DNA from 3 places in the Dactylosporangium sp. CA-233914 genome. Region 2 is predicted to be linked to each of the others. Evidence: riboswitches for the same ligand, from Rfam matches in the RefSeq annotation. Region 2 holds a riboswitch; each other region holds the start of a gene.
The links. A riboswitch is a leader RNA that binds a small molecule or an ion and turns the genes downstream of it on or off. The one in region 2 is predicted to bind cyclic di-AMP.

Region 1 (4,239 bases), 1.9 Mb from region 2:
CAGTGGCGGCACGAGCCAGGACGAGAGCGCCGGCGGCGGCGCCGGGGCCACCTGCGGCGGGCGCGAGGTGCTGCGCGTGTCCGTCACCCCCGAACTCGCCCCGGTGGTCGAGCAGGCCGCCGCCGACATCGGCGCCAACCCGCCCGGCGGCTGCCGGCTCATCGCGGTCACCGCCCAGGACACCTACGCCGGCGGCGAGGCCTGGATCCCGGCCACGGCCGCCTGGGCGCGCCTGGCCAAGTTCGACTACGCGCCCGACCCGGTGCCGCTGGCCCGCACGCCCGTCGTGATCGCCGCGCCGAAGGCGTTCGCCCAGACGCTCGGGTGGCCCGAGCACCCGCCGGCCTGGGCCGCGATCGCCGCCGGGCTGAACAACGGGCAGGTGCCGAAGCTCAGCATGGGCAGCCCGCTGCGCGACACCGCCGGGCTGCTCGCCGCGATGGAGGTCCAGAGCGCGATGGCCCGCACGACGACCGACCCCGGCATCGCGCAGACGCGGGCGCTGTCGGTGCGGGCCCGGCTGGCCGATGCCGAGGCGGAGCCGGCGAAGCTGCTGGAGCGGATGGGGCAGCAGAGCGACGCGGGCCGGGCGCTGCGCGACGTCGGGCTGTTCACGCTCACCGAGCAGGACTTCTGGAAGTACCAGCAGAGCCGCCACCCGGTCGCGCTGGCCGCCCTGTACCCAACCGACGCCATCCTCGAGGCCGACTTCCCGCTCCTGCTCACCCCGAAGGCGGCCGCCGACGGCGAACTCAAGGCGCTGGCCACCCGGCTGGCCGACCGGATGCACGCCAAGGAGTTCGCGCCGGGTCTGACCAGCCGGGGGCTGCGGCCGGTCGGCGGCGACGCGGCGCCCAGCGGCGACGGGCTGACCGCGAAGTACCAGGCGTCGATCGACCTGCCCGACAACGTGGCCGAGTGGGCGTCGACGTGGGCGCAGCACCGGCGGCTGGCATAGCACGCGCCGCTGCTCGTGGCCGCGTCCGCCGCGATGAACGACCAGGTGCACGACCGCTCCAGCGTGTCGCGGCGTGAGGCGATGCGGCAGATGGCGTCGGCGTTTCTCGCGATCGGCCACGGTGGCGACGCCGGCATGACCGTCCTGCGCGAGACGGCGGCCAGGCCGTCGCCTCCACCGGCCCGGGCGACCTCGCCAGCGCCATGGCCAAAATCTTTCTCGCAGCACACGCCTCCAGATAGGTGCATCTGCCGCAATCCGGGTAGACACCAGGAGCCCTCGACTGGGGCGATGCCATGTGTACGCGATTGGGGTGATGGCCATGAGCGGGCCTATCGTGGGCAAGCGCCGCCTCCGAGCCGAGCTACGACGGCTGCGGCGCGAGCGGGAGCTGACCCAGGATCTGGTGGCCGCCGAGATGGAGTGGTCGCTGTCCAAGCTCATCCGCATCGAGAACGGCACGGTCGCCATCTCCGTGAGCGACCTGCGCAGCCTGCTGGCCTACTACCGGGTCCACGACCCGCGGACGGTCGACGAGCTGCTCGAGCTGGCCCGGGCGGCGAAGCGGCGGATGTGGTGGGACGAGTACCGCCCCACGCTGCCGGCACAGCTGGTCACGTACGTCGGCTTCGAGGCGGAGGCGGCCCGCGTCGGCGAGTGGGCGCCGATCATGTTTCCGGCGCTGCTGCAGACCCGGCGGTACGCCCACGCGACGTCCGAGACCGAGTCGGAGCGGCGCGTGGAGTTCCACGCCCGCCGGCAGGAGGAGCTCTTCGGCCGCGAGGAGCCGCCGCGCCTGCAGGCGCTGCTCGACGAGTCGGTGCTGCGCCGCAATCCGGTCCCGGGCGACGAGGCGCTGCTGGTCGACCAGCTGGAGCACACGATCGAGATGGCGCAGCGGCCGTACGCCGACGTCCGCGTCGTGCCCCTCAACGCCGGCTACCACCCGGGGTGGGAGGGCGACTTCGCGCTGCTGGACTTCGGCGCCGACGACGGTGTGCTCTACCGCCAGCACCTGCTGTGGGAGGAGCCGGAGCTCATCGCGATGTACCGCGGTGCGCTCGACCGCCTCACCGAGCGGGCCCTGTCGCAGGAGGCCACGCTCGACCTCATGCGGCAGGTGGCCGGCGAGCTGAAGTAGCCCGGGAGGGGCCCCTCGGCGAGGGGCCCCGGCGGGGTCACAGCTTCTCGTCGCCGGGCTTCGCGTCCGTAACCGTTCGGTACCAATGTCACGGCCTGAAACGGGGGGCCAACCGGCGGTAATCCGGACTTTTAGGGTAATAGATATCGATCGGGACGCACGCCTTTCGCCTGGCGGATGCTCACGTTAAGTTAGGCGCTGGCCTGCTCGGCAGTTCGTCATCCACCCCGGATGACACCGGGCAAGCGCCGCCGAATCGAGTTCGAGCGCACCCTCCCCGGGCGCGCCCATCGAACCGGGGACCCATTCATCTGGGGTGAATCCGCAACGCTGCGGTAGGGCGCTATCTCTTCTCGCCCGAACCCGTCAGCTAACCCGGTAGGCGGTCGGTGCATGAAGGGTCTTTCCTTGTCCACTGGACATCGTGCCCGCCGGTCGGTGCTGCGGACCCTTGTGATCGGGTTCATCTCACTCACCGTGCTCGCACCCGCCACGGTCGCACACGCCGACCCGACGCTGGCCGAGATCCAGGCCCAGCTCGACAAGTCGAACGACGAACTCGAGCACACGGTCGAGGCCTGGAACAAGATCAACTCCGACCTGACCGACTCCCAAACCCGGGCGAAGGCGCTCGAGGACAGCGTGACCAACGCCAATGCCGGCGTCGAGCAGATCGCGATCGCCGCGTTCAAGACCAACGGCAACCTGCGCAACCTCAACATGGTCCTCAACGCGACGTCGTCGGGCTCGCTCATGGACCAGCTGTCGATGCTGCAGCAGATCACCCATCAACAGCAGAAGAGCATCGACGACTACAAGGCCGCCAAGTCCAAGATGGACGAGACGATCGCGGCGCAGAACACCCAGAAGGCCGATCTCGAGAACCAGCGCAAGAAGATCGAGGGCGACCTCAAGAAGCTCCAGGACCTGCAGCGGAAGGCGACCGCCGCGGGCGCCAAAAAGGTGAGCTACAACAGCGTCAACGCGCCGCAGGTCGACGACGCCACGCGCCAGAAGGTCATCAACTTCGCCTACGCGCAGCAGGGCGAGCCCTACCACTGGGGCTCGGCCGGCCCGGACTCCTGGGACTGCTCGGGGCTGACGATGATGGCCTGGAAGCAGGTGGGTGCGAATCTGCCGCACGTCGCCGCGGACCAGTGGAAGGTCGTCCAGCACATTTCCGCGTCGGAGGCCCGACCCGGCGACCTCGTCTTCATGAACAGCCTCGGCCACGTCGGCATCTACGTGTCGCCCGGCCGGATGATCCACGCCCCGCACACGGGCGACGTGGTGAGGGTGGCCAATATCAGCGGCAGCGTCTACGGATACGGCCGCGTAAAGATCTAGGCCCCTGACGACGATATGAAGGGCCGCGGACCGCAACGGTCCGCGGCCCTTCATCATTGGGGCCATGGCCTCCTGGGATCCGCAGCAGTACAACCGCTTCGCCGACGAACGCGCCCGGCCGTTCCGCGAGCTCGTCGCCCGCGTCCCCACCACCGCGGCGGTGGCCGTCGTCGATCTCGGATGCGGCCCGGGCGCGATGACCGCCACGCTCGCCGAGCGCTGGCCGGACGCGGCGATCCTGGGCCTGGACTCCTCGCCCGCGATGATCGAGGCCGCGAACGCCTTCGCGACGCCGCAGCTGCGCTTCCAGCTCGCCGACGCCGGGCAGTGGAGCCCCCAGCGCGGCTCCCTCGACGTGATTGTGGCCAACGCCTCGCTGCAGTGGGTCGGCGAGCACGAGCGGCTGCTGCCGCTGTGGGCCGCTGCCCTCGACGACGGCGGCACGCTCGCCTTCCAGGTGCCGACCGCGAAGTTCGACCCGGGCCTGGACGAGGTCGCGACCGGGCCGCGCTGGGCCCCGCTGTTGTCCGGCGCGCTGGGCTCCACCGGGCCACGGGCCGCCTCGCCGGTGCTGAGCCCGGAGGAGTACGTCCGCCTGCTGTCGGCCGCCGGCCTGGCCGTCGACGCGTGGGAGACGACCTACTACCACGTGCTACCCGGCGACGATCCGGTGTTCGAATGGTTCAAGGGCACCGGCCTGCGCCCGTACCTCGACGCGCTGTCCGGCGACGACCTCGAAGCGTTCACCACGGAGGTGAAGGAGCACCTGCGCCGGCGGTACCCGAACGAGCCG
Region 2 (4,239 bases):
CGGTCACCCCGTTGTCCAGCGCCACCTTGTAGTAGCCCGGCTCGGAGACCTCGTTCGCGTGGCTGAAGCTCAGGTAGTAGCCCTTCACGTCCGTGGACGGGTTGACCGGCAGCACACCGCCCGGCAGGTCACCGGCGTACGGGATGGTCGGGAACTCGTATCCGCCATAGCGGCCGGTGCAGCCGGTGCCCGAGTACCGGGTCATGCCGAAGCCGCGGATCAGGCTCGCGGTGTACTCATAGCCGCCCTTCTCGCCGACCAGCGCATTGCCGGCCTTGTAGGTGGTCGGGCTCGGCTGCACCATGCCGAACGGCACCGCGGCGCCGGGGAACGTGTTGCCGTACGCGTCGTTGCTCTTGTTCTGGGTCGTGTCCATCTCGGTGCCGATGAACTGGTCGACCGCGTCGAACGGCGACATCGTCCTGCTCGCGGACGCGGGTGCGGCCAGCACGACGGTGGACATCAGCGGTGCCAGGCACCAGGCCAGGACTCTGACGTGCATTCGTGTTCCTTCGCATCGGGAATGCTGAGGAACCCATCCTTCTGTCCCGATATGACGCAGGGGCCACCTGTCGGTGACCCCTGGTCGGTACGTTCGTCTCGGCTAGACTTCAGGCTGGCAGTTCAATCGTGCTCTGCTGTTGCGGGCGCGACCTCGAGAAGGTGTTCGAGCACCTTCTCGGGGGCCCGTCCGAGATTCCGGACGGCATCTACTCGCAAAAGACGCGGACCTGGGTGTCGAGTTGGTCGACCTCGACCGTCATGTCGTCCAGTTGCTCGATGAGCTCCTCGAGCTGCTCGGGCTTGAGCTGGGTCAGGTCGAACGGCACGCCCGACCTCGCGAGTTCCGCGTTGGCCTGTCCGAGCGCCTGCGGCGGAATCAGCGCGGCGAGCCGCACGCCGGCCCGGAGCAGTTGCAGCGGCACCCGGATGTTGACCCGGCTCGGGGTGCCGTCGTCGTTGGCGTCCACCATCACCCGTAGATACTTCGGCTTTCCCTTCGGCCGTACGTCCGAGCCCGCGGCCACCGGCACGGGCTGGACCCGTTCGAGAGCCTCGATGAGCTGGTCCGCCTCGTCCGTGGTGATCTTCCCTTCGGCGAGCATCTGCAGGATCTCTTTGCGCTCTTCGTTCACTGTGCACCTCTCCTCTTTCCGAGCCTCTATCTGATGCTCACGAGCACGGCCGTGCGACCCTGCTCGATGTCGAACCGGGTGCCGGGGAGAGCGGACATGATCCGCCACCCCGTGCCGAGCGCCCGCAGCAAACTGATCCGGTACACCAGGCACGCGACCGCCGCGACGGCTGTCGCCAGAACCACCACCGGTGCCAGGACGAGTAGTACGGGAAGCACCGGCACCCAGATCCGGATAGGGCGACCGGCCGGGCGCTTCACCCGTACGGTCAGCAGTTGCGGCATCATGTGCGACCCTCCAATTCGCGCAATGCCTGCTGGGCGTTGATCTCGCCGCGGCGCAGCCGGTCGATGACGTCGGCCCGCGACGGCGCCGGATCGGTCTCGACGAAGTCGAGCGCCTGGGCGATCCGGTTGAGTCGTGACTTGATCGTCGGGTAGCTCACCCCGAAGATCCGCTCCATCTCCTTGATGGAACCGTGGCACCGGACGAACGCCGTGACGAACACCTGGTCCTCAAGGCTGAGCTGACCCAGTTGCGGGGGCTCGAACTCCCCCTCGATCGCCACGCCGCTGGCCAGGCGCACCCGCTCGACGACGAACGGCTGGCCCCGGGTCAGGTTCGTAAGTTCCTGCCAGTCCATCGCCCGCTCCGTCATATATCAAGTTGTACCTTGAGTATCTTGATCCTTCAAGCTGTTGATCTTAATTTTCTTAAACCCCGACTCAACGGGTTCGCGAGTGGGCCTCCGCGCGGCGGTCGCGGCCGGCGCCAGGACGGACGAAGGTTGGACGATCGATTCTTGAGTCTGCGTTAAGTGTCGCTTAGATCGCGGCGGTGCGGTTCCGTCGCCGAGATGCATTCGTTACGTTTGGTGGCAGCCTGCCGGCAAGCGTCGCCCAGCCTGGGTGGCCCGGTCAGGTGCCGCCGAGTCGTGTGTCGGGCCTGCTCGCAGGCTTCGACGCGGGAGCCGGGGACCCATCCGGGTGAGCGCTGGACCGGCTCGCCCCTGGGGTGAATCCGTGTACGGGCGCTGGGCAACCTGCACAGCGCGTGACGGCCACGGTAGGGCGCACCTTCTTCTCGCCCGAACCCGTCAGCTAACCCGGTAGGCGGTCCGCGAAGAAGGACGCTGCCGTGTTCAACGGACGAACGGCGCTGCGCTCGTTGCTTGTCGGGCTGACGGCCGCGGCCGTGATCGGTCCGGCGTGCGCCGCGCACGCCGACCCGACGCCCGCCGAGCTTCAGGCCCAGATCGACAAGGGCAACAAGGAAGTCGAGCTCATCGTCGAGCAGTACAACAAGACCAACGGTGACCTGGCCGCGACGCAGGCCGCGATCACGAAGCTGGAGGCCGGCCTGCAGCCGCTGCAGGCCAGCATGGACGCGGGCCAGGCCAGCGCCGAGCAGATCGCGGTCAGCGCGTACAAGACCGGCAACAATCTGCGTACCTGGTCGCTGATGCTGGGGGCCAGTTCCTCGGACGGGTTCGTCGACCGGGTCGGCACGCTGGAGCAGATCTCCCGCAGCCAGCGGCAGGACATCGCCACGTACACCGCGGCGAAGGGCACGTACGACGCCGAGAAGCGGCGCCTCAACGAGGTACTGGCGGCGCAGACCCGGCAGAAGACGGACCTGGAGACGCGTCGCAAGCAGATCGAGGGCGACATCGCCCGGCTCGACGAGATGCAGCGCAAGGCCAACGCGGCGGCGGCCGCGGCCAAGACCACGACCACGACCACGAAGACCACCACGAACCCCGGGTCGCCGCCGGCCGTCTCCGGCGCGGCGGGCAAGGCGGTCAGCTACGCGTGGGCCCAGCTCGGCAAGCCTTACGTCTGGGGCGCGGCGGGGCCGAACTCGTTCGACTGCTCCGGCCTGACCATGATGGCCTGGAAGGCGGCCGGCGTCACATTGCCGCACAACGCCGCCGAGCAGTACAACACGGTTCGCCACATCACCCGCAGTCAGCTGGCCCCGGGCGATCTGGTGTTCTACAACGGCCTCGGGCACGTCGGCATCTACATCGGCAACAACCAGATCATTCACGCGCCCAACAGCCGCACGGTCGTGAAGGTCGCACCGATCGACATCGACACGCTGTACGGCTACGGCCGTCCGTAACCGTCCGGACAGACGCCGCCCGACCGGCGGCGTCTGTCCGTGTCCGCATCAACGCCGGGCGCGGCCGCGGTGAAGATCTCATGGAGATCGGTCGCTCGCCCGTTCAGATCGCCGGCCGGCCGGATTACGCTCCGGCCGTGGGCACCCTTACCCGCGTTCGCGTCTGGCTGGTCCTGTTCGTGTTCGGACTCGTCGTCAGCGGCGTCACCGCGTTTCCACTCGAGGCCGAGAGCGCTCTGCTCGTGCGGCTGCTGCACGCCGGCTGGTCGCCGGCGCCCGAGCATCTTCCCGTGCTCGTGGAGTGGATCGATCGGGTACATCACGGTATCGCCGCGACCAACCGGGACTATCCGTTCATGGCGTACGGCACGGACTGGCTGGCCTTCGCCCACCTGGTCATCGCCGTCGCGTTCTGGGGTCCGATCCGGGATCCGCTGCGCAACATCTGGGTCGTTCACTTCGGGATGATCGCCTGCGTGGCCATCGTTCCCCTCGCCCTGATAGCCGGCAGTGTCCGCGGGATCCCTTGGTGGTGGCAGCTCATCGACATGTCGTTCGGGGTCTTCGGCATCATCCCGCTGCTGTTCGCCGAACGCGCGATCCGCCGGCTCGCCACGCAGGCGTCCCGAACCGCCGTCGCGCCGGCGCCCGCCGCCTCCGCGCCGATCGCCGGTTAGATTCGCCGCCGCGCGCACGGTTCGGTCCGGCGGCGCGGCGAACTGGGCGATTTGTTCGGGAAACACCGTGAAAAGCGGGAGATGGTGGTCGTTCGCGGCCGATGAACCGGGTGAATCTCCGCAGGCATGCGCGCATTGTGTATTGCGCGATCGGCAGCGCACCTGGGGGCGGCGGGTGCGCATTGTCCGTTTTGGTGGGTCTCCACGAAACTTCTACAAGACGTCACCCCGCGTATCCCGTCGTTTTCGCGGAGGCGCGTTCGACCGGCTGAGCTGTTCACTCTTCGGTTCTCGCCGGCGTG
Region 3 (4,239 bases), 4.6 Mb from region 2:
CCCGGCGGCATCGCGGCGACCCGCTCGGCGAACTGTTCGAACCCCGCTGGCCAGGTCAGTTGCAGCAGCCGCGCCGGTTCGGAGCTGACGACGGCGAAGGCGTGCGGGCGCCGGCGGGGCAGCAGGACGAAGGCTCCCGGGCCGGCCTCCCACGTGTCCTCGCCGTGGTGGACCCGGATCGCCCCGTCGAGCACGTAGAACGCCTCGTCGTCGTGGTGGTGCAGGTGGCGCGGGGTGGCGAACCCGGGCGGGCAGACCTGTTCGATGAGGGTCAGGCCACCGTCGGTCTGCGACGCGGACGCCTTGACGGTCATGGTGGTGCCGAGGAACGGGTATTCGGTGCCCGCACCGGCCGGCAGGGTGATCAGGGACATGGCGCCTCCTTCGTCAGCGGGGCGTGGCGGTGTAGAGCCGGACTTCGATGCCGTCGGGGTCGGTGACGCCGCCGGCCAGCCAGCCGACGCTGCCCTCGGCGAGTGGGCCGTGCGCGATCCCGAGCTCGTCGAGGTGCGCGACCCAGTCCCGCAGCGCGGCGACGTCGGGCACGGCGAAGGCCACCGGGTCGAACCCGGTCAAGGCGCCGGCGTGGTCGGGATCCTGGCGCAGCGCGAGCATCAGCGTGCCGCCGGGATCGCGCAGGGCGACGCCGCGGCGGACTCCGTCCTCGACGAATTCGATTGCCACCTGCAGGCCCAGCACCCGCTGGTACCACTCGAGGCTCTTGTCGACGTCGGCGACGGGGATCTTGACGTGGTGGAACCCTGCGAGTGCCGGCATCGCGTCCGCCTCACGATCGGGGCTTTTTAGAGCTGACCTCTAGAGTGTTACTCTAGCTTGGTGTCTGACGTCAAGGGGCCACGCCAACGCTCGGCACGCACGAAACGCGCCATCGTCGCCGCGGCTCACGACCTGTTCACCAGCAAGGGATACGCGGCGACCACGCTGCAGGAGATCGCCGGCGCGGCGGGCGTGGCGGTGCAGACGGTGTATTTCCACTTCGGCACGAAGAGCCGGCTGCTCAAGGAGGTCGTCGACGTCCGATCGGCCGGCGACGACGAGCCGGTGGCCCTGCTGGAGCGGGACTGGTTCGCCCGGCTGCGAGCCGCGACCGATCCCGCGGAGGTGCTCACCGGGTGGGTGCGCGCCAGCGGCCTGATCCTGGCCCGGGTCGCGCCGATCCTCGCCGTCGTGCGGGACGCGGCTCCCACCGATCCGGAGATGGCCGGCCAGTGGACGGTCAACAGCCGGCAACGTCGCCAGGCCCACGCCGAGTTCGTCACGGTGCTCGGCGGCCTGGGCGCGTTGCCGCCGGCGATGAGCGAGGACCGGGCGAGCGACATCACGGTCGCCCTGTTGTCGCCGGAGCTGTTCCTCGTGCTGACCCGGGAGTGCGGCTGGTCACGCGAGGCGTGGGAGGCCTGGGCCCTCGACCATCTCCGCCACGACCTGCTGGGCCGGTCACAGGCCCACTAACGCCCGTTCAAGGGCGACGAGTGCGGGTTTTTCCAGCTAGCAGGCGTTGGCAGGGCCGGCGGCCTTGAGTAACGTCGTGGGTCGCCCGACCCGGTTGGTGCCCACCACAGGTGGCGCCGGGACGGGCCCGCTGAGTCGTGCATGCACGAGCCGGGGACCCACCGCAAGCCTGGGGTGAATCCGCGGGCCGACGGCCCGCGGTAGGGCGACCTTCGCGCCCGAACCCGTCAGCTAACCCGGTAGGCGGACGCGTAAGGAGATCTGTCTGTGCACAGCCGGCTCAACCCCCATCGCACCAGTCCTCGCCAGCCGCGCGCCCGCTCGGCCGCACACAGACCGGCATCGACAGGACGCTGACGCGGTCGCCGTAGCGCGGCGCACGGCCACGCCGTTGCGCAGCCTGCGGACACCCGCACGCCACCACCGCTGACGACACGGTTCGTCACACACCCAGCACGCCGCGGCGTGCCGGGTGCGCTGCCCTGTGCGCGATCCCGCACCTTGCCCGGTCGAAGAGCCCCTGGAGAGTCGCAATGAACCTCGTACGTGTACTGCAGCAGGCCCGGCAGACGGTTGCCGCGAGCCGGCCGCGAACCGCCGTGATCTCCGGCGCGCTGCTCGCCGCGGCCGCCGCGGCCGGCATCGTGCTCAGCCAGCTCGGCGATCCGCCGCCCGCGAACACGGCCTCGGCCGGTGCGGCGCCGGCCGTCGAGCAGTCGGTCGCGCCCGCGCCCAAGCAGTCGACGGCACCGGCCCCAGCGGCGAAGGTCCTCGACTACCAGTTCCAGCTTCAGCCCAACTTCTATTACTGCGGGCCGGCCGCCACCCGGATCGCGCTCACGGCGGCCGGCCACACCATCAGCCAGGATCAGGCCGCCACCCTGCTGCACACCACCACCAGCGGGACCAACTCGGCCTTCGACACCACCCGCGCCCTCAACAGCGTGCTCGACCGCGGGACGGTGTACCGGACCAGGGAGATCCCAGCGTACCCGGCAACACCGGCACAGGCGGCCCAGCTGCGGTCGGACGTGGTGAGTGCCATCACCAGCGGCCGGGCTGTCGTCGCCAACATCGCCGGGCACCTCACCGACAACACCGGTGTGGTCCACGCCTACGAAGGCGGGCACTACCTCACGCTCGTCGGATACGAGGACGGCGGCAGCACGGTGAAGATCGCCGATCCGGCCAACCCGCGCGGCGACGGCACCTACTGGGTGAGCATCCCCAGGCTGGCCGACTGGATCTCCCAGCGCGGCTACTCGTACTGAGGTGTTCCGGTTGGCCATCCCGCGGTTCCTCGCCTGACAGGTGAATCGCCCTTCAACTGTCGGATGACACTTCGTAGCAGGTGGCGATCGCGGCGGCGCGGTTGCGCAGGGCGGTGCGCAACCACTGCGGGGCCAGGGCTTCCGCGTTCGTGGCGAGCTGCCACAGCGCCCATTCGGCATGTCTGGGATCTTGGAAGGTCACCTCCAGTCGCAGCCAGCCGTCCGCGTCGGCTTCCTCGGCGAGGACGGCCAGCGCGGTGCCCACCAAGTCCTCCCGCCGCGCCGCGTGCACCCGCACCAGCACGGTGACCGAGTCGCCGCCGGTGCGAAACTGCGTGCTGCGTTCCTGCCAGGCCCGGTCCAGATCGACCCGGTCAGGTCGCTGTGCGGGTTCGGCGAGTTCCTCGGCGGCCAACACCCGGGACAGTCGGTACGTGCGGTCCGCGCCAGACCTCGTGGCCAGCAAGTAGCCCTGTTCGCGTACGGTGACCAGGCCGATCGGGTCCACCGTGCGCCACTTCGGGGTCTGGCCCACTGCCGCGTAATGGATGTGCAGCTTGTGTCCGGCGAGCACCGCGCGCCGAATCTCGGCCACGATGCTCTCGGGGACCTCCTCGGCGACCAGCCGGCGCGACAGCAGGTCGGTCTCCGGGTCGATGAGCAATCGCTCGACCGCGCCGGCCGCGGTGTCCCGATGGCTTTCGGGGAGCGCGTCGAGCACCTTGAGCATGGCCGAAGCGAGCGCCGAGCCGAGACCGAATGCCTGTGCGCCGCGCCGCGATCCGGCGACCAGCAGAGCGAGCGCTTCGTCGTGGTTCAGGCCGGTGAGCTCGGTCTGGAAACCGGGCAACAACGCGAAACCGCCGTGCCGCCCGCGTTCGGCGTAGACCGGGACGCCGGCCGCGGACAGCGCCTCGATGTCGCGTAGCACGGTGCGGGTGGATACCTCCAGCTCGCGGGCCAGTGTGGCCGCGGACAACCGACCGCGCTGGCGCAGCAGCAGCACCAGCGAGACCAACCGATCGGCCCGCATACGAAAACTATGCCAGGAATACACGACACAGGATGTCGCGATTGGCTGAGAGGCTCACCGGCACGTGGGCACGAGTCCCAGCGTGCCCACACTCTCGACGAACGGAGCTGAGATGACAATGCAGCGAACGGCGGTCAATCCGTGGACGTGGTCGGCGGAGTTGGGGTTCAACCAGGGTGAGATCGTCTCCGGGCACACCCGGACCCTGTACTGCTCCGGGCAGACCGCGATGAGCGGTGATGGCAAACCCCAGCATGCCGATGACATGGCGGCACAGTTGACGCTGAGCCTCGACAACCTGGAGGCCATTCTCGGCGAGGCCGGCATGTCCCTCGCGAACCTTGTCCGGCTCAACGTCTACACCACCGACGTCGATCTGCTGTTCCAGCACTACGGCGCGCTGGCGTCGAGGTTGGGCGCCGCCGGGGTGGCGCCGACCACCACGATGCTCGGGGTGACCCG

Region 1: linked by a shared signal. The riboswitch ahead of ACQPY0_RS07095 (NlpC/P60 family protein) and the one ahead of ACQPY0_RS57310 (NlpC/P60 family protein) in region 2 are both predicted to bind cyclic di-AMP.
Region 3: linked by a shared signal. The riboswitch ahead of ACQPY0_RS36495 (C39 family peptidase) and the one ahead of ACQPY0_RS57310 (NlpC/P60 family protein) in region 2 are both predicted to bind cyclic di-AMP.

The regions. Positions count from the first base shown of each region.
Region 1 is NZ_CP192030.1:1,545,250-1,549,488, reverse strand. It holds gene ACQPY0_RS07105 (hypothetical protein) at 1-958, shown strand, start outside; gene ACQPY0_RS07100 (DUF5753 domain-containing protein) at 1,281-2,099, shown strand; cyclic di-AMP (ydaO/yuaA leader) riboswitch at 2,339-2,500, shown strand; gene ACQPY0_RS07095 (NlpC/P60 family protein) at 2,538-3,446, shown strand; gene ACQPY0_RS07090 (methyltransferase domain-containing protein) at 3,511-4,239, shown strand, end outside.
Region 2 is NZ_CP192030.1:12,795,244-12,799,482, reverse strand. It holds gene ACQPY0_RS57330 (GH92 family glycosyl hydrolase) at 1-502, opposite strand, end outside; gene ACQPY0_RS57325 (SHOCT-like domain-containing protein) at 711-1,136, opposite strand; gene ACQPY0_RS57320 (hypothetical protein) at 1,163-1,420, opposite strand; gene ACQPY0_RS57315 (DUF2089 domain-containing protein) at 1,420-1,794, opposite strand; cyclic di-AMP (ydaO/yuaA leader) riboswitch at 2,077-2,266, shown strand; gene ACQPY0_RS57310 (NlpC/P60 family protein) at 2,274-3,260, shown strand; gene ACQPY0_RS57305 (hypothetical protein) at 3,398-3,937, shown strand.
Region 3 is NZ_CP192030.1:8,189,874-8,194,112, reverse strand. It holds gene ACQPY0_RS36510 (cupin domain-containing protein) at 1-374, opposite strand, end outside; gene ACQPY0_RS36505 (VOC family protein) at 388-777, opposite strand; gene ACQPY0_RS36500 (TetR/AcrR family transcriptional regulator) at 838-1,473, shown strand; cyclic di-AMP (ydaO/yuaA leader) riboswitch at 1,592-1,734, shown strand; gene ACQPY0_RS36495 (C39 family peptidase) at 2,007-2,744, shown strand; gene ACQPY0_RS36490 (helix-turn-helix transcriptional regulator) at 2,797-3,777, opposite strand; gene ACQPY0_RS36485 (RidA family protein) at 3,890-4,239, shown strand, end outside.